2 regions of the uncultured Phyllobacterium sp. genome follow, and region 1 is predicted to be linked to the other one. Evidence: riboswitches for the same ligand, from Rfam matches in the RefSeq annotation. Region 1 holds a riboswitch; the other holds the start of a gene.

Region 1 (4,276 bases):
ATCGGCGAAAGCCACGGCTTCGTTGGAGGCGTAGGGAATACGCAATGCCTGCAATGCATCCTGGAAACCCATCAAGCCGAGACCGACCGGACGGTGACGCAGGTTGGAATGGCGCGCTTCCGGGATCGTGTAGAAGTTGATGTCGATGACATTGTCGAGCATGCGCATGGCCGTTGCCACAGTGCGCGCCAGACGTTCAAGGTCGAGACCTTCGGCTGCAATGTGATTGGCAAGGTTGATCGAGCCGAGGTTGCACACCGCAACTTCATCCTTCGATGTGTTGAGGGTAATTTCCGTGCACAGGTTCGAGGAATGCACCACGCCGACATGGCCTTGGGGCGAGCGGATATTGCAGGGGTCCTTGAAGGTGACCCATGGGTGGCCCGTCTCGAACAGCATCGTCAAAATCCGGCGCCAGAGATCCAGTGCCCGCACGGTGCGGAAGACACGGATTTCGCCGCGTGCAGCCTTGGCTTCATAGGCCTCGTAGGCAGTTTTGAAGTCCGCGCCATAGAGATCATGCAGATCCGGCGTCTCGTCAGGTGAGAACAGGGTCCACGGCTCGTCCTTTTCCACGCGGCTCATGAACAGATCAGGCACCCAGTTGGCGGTGTTCATGTCGTGGGTGCGGCGGCGGTCGTCACCGGTATTCTTGCGCAGATCGAGAAACTCCTCGATGTCGACATGCCAGGTCTCGAGATAGGCGCAGACCGCGCCCTTGCGCTTGCCGCCCTGATTGACCGCGATGGCCGTATCGTTGGCCACTTTCAGGAACGGTACGACGCCCTGGCTTTCGCCGTTGGTTCCCTTGATATGGGCGCCAAGACCGCGCACGGGCGTCCAGTCATTGCCCAGGCCGCCGGAATATTTTGCGAGGAGCGCATTGTCCTTCACCGCCTTGAAGATGCCGTCGAGATCGTCGGCGACGGTGGTCAGGAAGCAGGAGGACAGCTGCGGACGCAGCGTGCCCGAATTGAACAGCGTCGGTGTGGATGCCATGAAGTCGAACGACGACAGCAGATCGTAGAATTCGATGGCGCGTGCTTCCCGGTCGATCTCGCGGGTGGCGAGGCCCATGGCAACGCGCATCAGGAAGGCCTGCGGCAACTCGAACCGGATACCGCGTGTCTGCTGGAGATAACGATCATACAGAGTCTGCAGGCCGAGATACTGGAACTGCAGGTCGCGTTCCGGCTTCAGGGCTGCTGATATTTTCCGCAGGTCGAAGCGGGCGAGTTCAGGGTCGAGCAGTTCCGCTTCAATGCCGGCCTTCACATAGGCGGGGGAATAATCGGCGTACCGCTCCGCCATTTCGTGCTGGGTCGCCTGTTCAGGCCGGCCGAAGACAAAGCTCAAGGCTTCGCGGCGCAGCTTGTCCAGAAGCAGACGGGCGGTGACAAAGGAATAGTTCGGTTCGGTTTCAACGAGTGTGCGTGCAGCCAGAATGGGCGCAAGCGACAGTTCGTCGAGGGTGATGCCGTCATAAAGATTACGCCGGGTTTCGCTGAGGATCGGCGCGGCGCTCGCCCCCTCAAGTCCTTCACAGGCTTCGTCGATGATGCGGGCAAGCCGCACCGCATCGAGAGGTGTCTTGGTTCCGTCGAGCAGGGTAACGCTCAGCGACGGGCCGGTTTCGGCCACCGGTTCCACCAGCTTCGCCCGTTCTCGCGCCCGTTCTTCCCGGTAGAGCACGTAAGCACGCGCAACCTTGTGGTTTTCGCTGCGCATGAGAGCAAGTTCGACCTGGTCCTGCACATCTTCAATGTGAAACAGACGGCCTTCGCTGCTGCGGCGCTTCAAGGTTGTCACGATCTCTGCAGTCAAGCCTTCGACGACATCGTGTACCCGGCGCGAACCGGCAGCGACATTGCCTTCAACGGCGAGGAAGGCTTTGGTCAGGGCAACAGTGATTTTCAGCGGGTCGAAGGGTGTGACCGAGCCATTGCGGCGAATGACGCGATAGCCGGGCTCGCTGGATGATGGCTGCAATTCGGCAGGACGAACCGGCGACTGACCGTCGGCGCGGGTGGCTTGAAGAGAAAGAGACATGTGCTTATACCCCAAATGTTGGGGGCAAAGGTCGAGCGCACGCGTGCAAGAATCCGGTCAGCTTGCGGCCGACCATTGCAAGCGACACACCGGGACACCCCGCCCGTGGACGTTCATCATGTCATGGCAGGTCTCCTGGCTCACAGGTCGGCGCTGGTGTCGGCCTTCCCGAAGCTGGGCTTCAGTGGCATTGTCGACAACAACTCGCTGTTTACAGTTGCGGGGGCAGCGCCGGCATCAATGTCCAGGACATTTCACCGGCTTCCCTCTTAGCTCCCGGTCTTGCGACTCGGAGAGAACCATAACATCTATATTTAGTATCAAATCGTCGTTTTTAGTCAATAGGTAGATGGATACGTCTTCGCGTACTCAGAGCACTGCGGATTGCGGCAAGACGAACGGCACGGATTTTCCAGGCAGACCGCCCACCTTGAGCGCACATTCATAGACGCGCAGGATGCGGTCATCCGTCAAGACCTCCGTGGGGGTGCCCACAGAATCGGCTCTCCCCCTGTGCATGACCACGACCCGGTCGGCAAACATGGAGGTGAGGTTGAGGTCATGCAGGATAGCGATGACCCCGCCACCGCGATCGGCAAAGTCGCGGGCAATCTGCATGATGATCAGCTGATGTTTGATATCGAGGCTCGACACAGGCTCATCCAGAAACAGGAAGCGCGGCTGGCCGTCGAGCACCGGCTGCCAGACCTGGCAGAGGACGCGCGCCAGTTGCACCCGCTGCTGCTCGCCGCCGGAGAGTTCCTGATAGAACCGCCCACCGAAACCCGCGAGGTCAACGCGCTCAAGCGCTTCATCGGGCAGTGTGTCCACGTTGTGGCGCGAAGCACCGGAGCGGCCGCTGGTCATGCCCAGCTTGACGATCTCACGCACGGTAAACGGGAAGGACAGCGAGGTGGATTGCGGCAGGATCGCCCGCATGGTTGCCATCTGCCAGAGCTTCAACCGGTTGATCGGCATGCTGTTGATGCTGATGACGCCCTCATGCGGCAGATCACCGGAGAGTGCGCGCATCAGGGTCGTTTTGCCTGACCCGTTGGGGCCGACGATAACTGTGAATGCGCCAGCCTGCGCATCAAAGGATACGTCCTCGACGATTCTGTTTCGGCCGAGGGATACGGAGACGTTGGAAACACGGATCATGGTCAGAGGTCCAGAATGCCGCGGCGGCGCAGCAATATCCACAGGAAGAACGGTGCGCCGACGGCTGCCGTGACGATGCCGATCGGCAGTTCCGATGGCGCAACAATCGTTCGGCTGACCGCATCGGCAATCAGCAGCAGGCTGGCACCCAGGAGTGCAGCCGCTGGCAGGAGATAGCGATGATCGGGGCCAATCACGAGGCGCAGCAGATGCGGAACGACGACACCGACAAAGCCGATGCCACCGCTGACCGCAACCGATGCGCCGGTGGCCGCGGCGACGGTGACAATGGCGATGCGTTTGAAGCGCTGTACCGGGATGCCGAGGTGGCTGGCCGATGCTTCCCCGAGGGCGAGCCCGTTGAGGCCGCGGGCGAGGAACGGTGAAATGACGAGGGCGAGCGCAATGAGCGGGCCTGATGCGGCGATCTTGACCCAATTGGCCCCCGCCAGCGATCCCAGCCCCCAGAATGTCAGGTCGCGCAATTGCTTGTCGTCGGCGACATAGACCAGGACACCGATATAGGCGGCGGCCATGGCGCCGAGCGCAATACCGGCGAGCAGCATGGTGGCGATGGATGTCTGCCCGCGCCGCGTCGCGACACGGTAGAGGACGAGCGTGAAGATGAGGGCGCCGAAGAAAGCGGCGAGCGGCAAGGCATAGAGACTGAACAGGGCGATCACCGGGGCGAGGAAGGTTCCACCGAGAACGATGATGCTGACCGCGCCAAGCCCGGCGCCCGCCGAGACGCCGACGATGCCGGGGTCGGCAAGCGGATTGCGGAACAATCCCTGCATGACTGCACCCGATACGGCAAGGGACGCGCCGATCAGCGCGCCGAGAATGACGCGCGGCAGGCGGATATCGTAAATGATGATGCGATCACGGACGGAGAGCGCATTGTCCGTGGTATCGGATCCAGCAATCAGGGACTTCACGACGGAGAGGACCGATGCATCGGATGCACCAAAGGCAAGGCTGAAAAGGACCGTGGCAACGAGCGCCACGCACAGGCAGGCAATGACCATGCGCGCAAACGCTGACCGGTCACCCTCAGGGCGCAGTC
Region 2 (4,276 bases), on a different contig from region 1:
CTGATGATATCAGCCGTGTTGTAGGGATCACCGCTATACTGGCACATGACGAAAGAGCCGCCGTTGCGCACAAGTGTGGCATCGAGATCGGAGACGAGGGTACTGACGGCGTCCCGGTGTTCAGGCATGTCGCGCATATACACAAGCACAGCCTTCGTCGCAGCAAGATAAGCGTGCGAACAGGCATTGAACGGGCTTTGCTCATCCGCAATGCTGCCGGGGACAATGCCCCAGAGACAATAGCTGTATTGGATATTGGTGTAGTTCAGCAGCCGCCGGAATTTTTCATCGGTGCGGGTCATGCGGGCCGCCAGATCGAGGATCGGCTTGCGGTAGTCGGCTATAACCGCCATTTCACCATGGGACAGGCTTGGAATGGAAATGCCCGATGTATCGGTGCCGGCGCTGCTGCGGTGCGCCCATCCGCTTGCGGTTTGCAGCATGAACAGGCATGCGACCAGAGCCAGGAACCAGCCTGCCGGGCATCCCATGGGGATATCGAAGCGTTGCGGTCTCATGACAGTCCCATCGGCAGCGGAAGCCTGAACGCCCGCAGGGCGTTCAGGAATGGCGCGACTGCGCTCAGCGTGCCGCATGCAGGCGATAGCGCGGACGCTGTCCGGCCAGAACCCGTTCAGCCAAAGCGCCGAAGAGCAGACCAAGCGTGGTCCAGACGATGACATGGATCCCCAGCGATGCGACGCGGAAGTTCCAGAGAACGGTCGGTGAGAACTGTTCGGGAACTTCGTTGATGGCGGGCAGCGAGTATTGCACCAGCGCAATGAACACGACATAGGCGGCACCGGCCATCAATGTCGCGTTCCATGCGCCGTGCTGGGCATAAAGGCGCTTTGCCAGACCCACAGCCGCCGCAAGGGCACCGAGCGAAACCACCAGCATGACGAAGAACAGTTCCGTTCTGGCCCCGATGGTATCCGGGCTGCCAACCGCAGGCGGATTCATCGGGTACTTGATGCAGGGAACGAGAACAATTGCCACAAAACCCGCGAGCGCCAGCAGGGCCGCCGTACTGCGCGGGCTGAGGGAACTGACCCGGCCATGCACAAAGGCAAAGACCAGGGAGAACAACCCGCCAAGCGCGGCACTGTAGACGACAATGCCGGTAAACAGGCCGATGCCGGCCTGTGTCGCCCGCGTGACAAGCTCCGGTTCAGCCGCTGCGCCGGCCGCCTGGCTCATCTTTTCCTCGAAGGCAATGGCATGATCAACCTGCGGTTCGCCGAACACCCGGGCAAACCCGAACGCCAACAACCCGGCGATGACCCCTACGATCATGCCGCGGATCAAAAGATCTCTTGTCATTGTTTCGTTTCCTCAGTGGCAGGGAAAACCGAGGAGATGGCGGCCGTCATGAACGAATTCGTGCACATACATGCCCGAGAAGAGTGACATCGCACCTTCTTCCGCACCAATGAAATAGATTGCGAGCAGCATGATCAGCCCGCCGAAAATGGCCCAGGGCAAGACTTCGCCAAGAGGAATGGGCGTGACGCCTGCTGACGGCGTAAGAGCGATATCGGACATGAATTTTCTCCCAGAATGACGCGTTCACTAACGGAATAAATGATGTTGCGGCCAGGGTCTGGCTTTCAATCAGTGAAAAAGGACTGATTAATTACAGTGGCGCGACCGCTCCGGAATTTCACCGGCTTCCAAACTCGCAACAGCACGGTTATATCTGTGCGCGCCACAGACTGTCAATGAACGGTCTGCGGGCTGTTTCCGGTTTTTTCCTGAGGGTTTTGAGGGATATTTTGGCCAGAGCCACGCGGTTGACCCTTGTTTGCCATGGCGCCACACCGGCGGTCCGCACAGGTGCTTTCCCCGCCGACGAAGCGCTTGAACCCGGGGAAGCCCAAAACCTGCAGGCCATTGCCGGGCATTTGCGCCGTGCGCACCATGTTTTGACCAGTCCGGCGCTGCGCGCCCGGCAAACCGCCGATGCCCTGGGTTTGGAATCCGTTGTCGATGCGGCGTTGGCGGATATCGACTACGGGAAATGGGCGGGGAGGACGCTTGCCGCTGTCCACCAAGCCCACCCGGACGATGTGACGGACTGGATGAACAATCCCGCTTCGGCCCCGCATGGCGGCGAATCCATCCATGATTTTCTCGTCAGGATTGCAGATTGGATGAGCGCGCATATGCATGATGGCGGTCACACAATCGTGGTGACGCACGCTTCCGTCATTCGCGCCGCTGTTCTGAGCGTCTTGCAGGCACCGGATTCCGCATTTTGGCGCATCGATGTCGAGCCGCGCAGCTGTACGGAAATGAGCAGCGACGGCCGCCGATGGATGCTTCGCGCTGCCGCCTGCGTGCCGCCGCGTCCCACAGGGTTACTGCCATGATCCCGGCAAAAATCAGGCTTAGCTTTCGCCGCGCGGTCGCACCCTTTCTCCGGACCCCTCAAATCCGCCCGCTCACAGGAGTTCTCATGTCACGGCTCATTCGTATTTTTGCTGTCGCAACCGTCCTCAATGCCGGCCTGTTGGGGCAGGTATTGGCGCACGCCCATCTTGAATCGGCAGTTCCGGCCGAAAACGCCATTGTGAAGGTCTCGCCCGTCGAGATCGATCTGAGGTTTTCCGAGGGTTTGAACCTGAAATTTTCAGGCGCAACGATCACCGGCCCGGGCAAGGCGACCGTATCGACGGGACAGGCCAAACTGTCGATCAACGACCACAAGACACTGGTCATTCCGCTGTCGGCACCCCTCGCGTCGGGGGAATATACCGTGAACTGGACCGCACTTTCCACCGACGGTCACAAGACCAAGGGCAGCTATACATTCACCGTCAAACCCTGATGGGGTTGGAGACCACGCTTGTTCTGTGCAGGTTCGTGCACAATACGTCCACGATGTTCATGTGGGGCGCGTTCGCCTATCTCGCACTGCTTGTGCCCAAACCCCTGGCGCTGGAAATCGGGGAGCGCCTGCGTCCAGCGAGTGGGATCGCGGTCTTTCTGGCTATCGGAACGATCTTTGCCGCGCTGCCGCTGCAGGCTGGAATGATCGGGCAGGGCTGGAGCGATGCCGTCGATCTCGGAACCATCCGGGACGTGCTGCTTGAGACCAGTGTCGGCCGCGGCTGGGCGATACAGGTCGCGGCCGCCCTGCTTTTGTTGCCCGCATTGGCTCTGTCGCCACGCCGCGCGCGCGTCGCTCTTGCCATGGCGTCGGGACTGCTTCTGGCAAGCCTGGCATTTTCCGGCCATGCCACAATGCGGGAGGGCTGGATCGGCGCAGCCCACCGTTTCAACGATATGGTGCATGTGCTCTCAGGCGGCGCGTGGATTGGAGCGCTGATACCGGTTGTGCTGATTCTTGGCCGGTTGCGCCAGGCGGAATGGCGTGTGGCTGCGCAAACGGCGCTCATGCGGTTTTCGTCGGCCGGTCATGCGGCCGTCGCACTGGTGATTGCGTCCGGCTTGGTCAATACCACGCTCGTCCTTCGACGTCTGCCGGCCGATTGGACATCCCCCTATCAGGCCTTGCTGGCGCTGAAGATCATTCTGGTTGTGGTGTTGACCGGACTGGCCCTGATCAACCGGTATGTTTTCGTTCCGCGCATGCGCACCAGCGAGGCAGGTTCCGTACGCGCCATTCGGCTCGGAACCCTGACGGAGATCGCGCTGGGCATTGTCGTGCTCGGGCTGGTTGCCTGGTTTGGCATGCTCGAACCTGTCTAGGTCGAAAAACGTGAGGGCCATGTCACGTTCGATTGGGCTGTCTCGTCTTGGTGGCGCAAGACCAATTGCAGGCAATGACAGGAGACAGGCACATGATCAGGAATATCTTTCTCGCAGGCGCCAGCGGCGCGGTTGGCAGGCGGCTTGCACCGCTGTTGGTGGAGGTCGGATATGTGGTGACCGGCACCACGCGCAGCGCCGAGAAGGCCGCTTCCTTGCGCCGGATCGGGGTTGAGCCGGCCATTGTCGATGTCTTCGATGCCGAAAAACTCAAATCCGTTGTGGCTGAGGCCGCGCCCGACGTGATCATACATCAGCTCACGGATTTGCCGCATGGTGTCAGTCCAGCGGCGATGAAGGATTTCATCAGCCGCAATGCGCGCATCCGCAGCGAGGGAACCGCCAATCTTGTGCAGGCGGCAAAAATCGCGGGTGTCGGGCGCATCATCGCGCAGAGCATCGCCTGGGCCTACGCGCCGAAAGCCGGTGTGTTCATCGAGACGGATCCGCTTGATCTGCACGCGGAAGAACCCCGCGCGACGACCGTTGCCGGTGTCGCGGC

Evidence for each region. A riboswitch is a leader RNA that binds a small molecule or an ion and turns the genes downstream of it on or off. The one in region 1 is predicted to bind cobalamin.
Region 2: it holds a riboswitch for cobalamin, as region 1 does, so the genes downstream of both, RDL77_RS16445 (CbtB-domain containing protein) here and RDL77_RS06005 (ribonucleoside-diphosphate reductase subunit alpha) in region 1, are expected to answer to the same signal.

The regions. Positions count from the first base shown of each region.
Region 1 covers NZ_CABSQF010000006.1:131,361-135,636, reverse strand. Annotated here, with positions in the region: gene RDL77_RS06005 (ribonucleoside-diphosphate reductase subunit alpha) at 1-2,049, opposite strand, end outside; cobalamin riboswitch at 2,157-2,368, opposite strand; gene RDL77_RS06000 (heme ABC transporter ATP-binding protein) at 2,419-3,210, opposite strand; gene RDL77_RS05995 (iron ABC transporter permease) at 3,213-4,276, opposite strand, start outside.
Region 2 covers NZ_CABSQF010000027.1:39,050-43,325, reverse strand. Annotated here, with positions in the region: gene RDL77_RS16455 (hypothetical protein) at 1-518, opposite strand, end outside; gene RDL77_RS16450 (CbtA family protein) at 583-1,323, opposite strand; gene RDL77_RS16445 (CbtB-domain containing protein) at 1,336-1,545, opposite strand; cobalamin riboswitch at 1,577-1,728, opposite strand; gene RDL77_RS16440 (histidine phosphatase family protein) at 1,776-2,372, shown strand; gene copC (copper homeostasis periplasmic binding protein CopC) at 2,459-2,830, shown strand; gene copD (copper homeostasis membrane protein CopD) at 2,830-3,714, shown strand; gene RDL77_RS16425 (NAD(P)-dependent oxidoreductase) at 3,807-4,276, shown strand, end outside.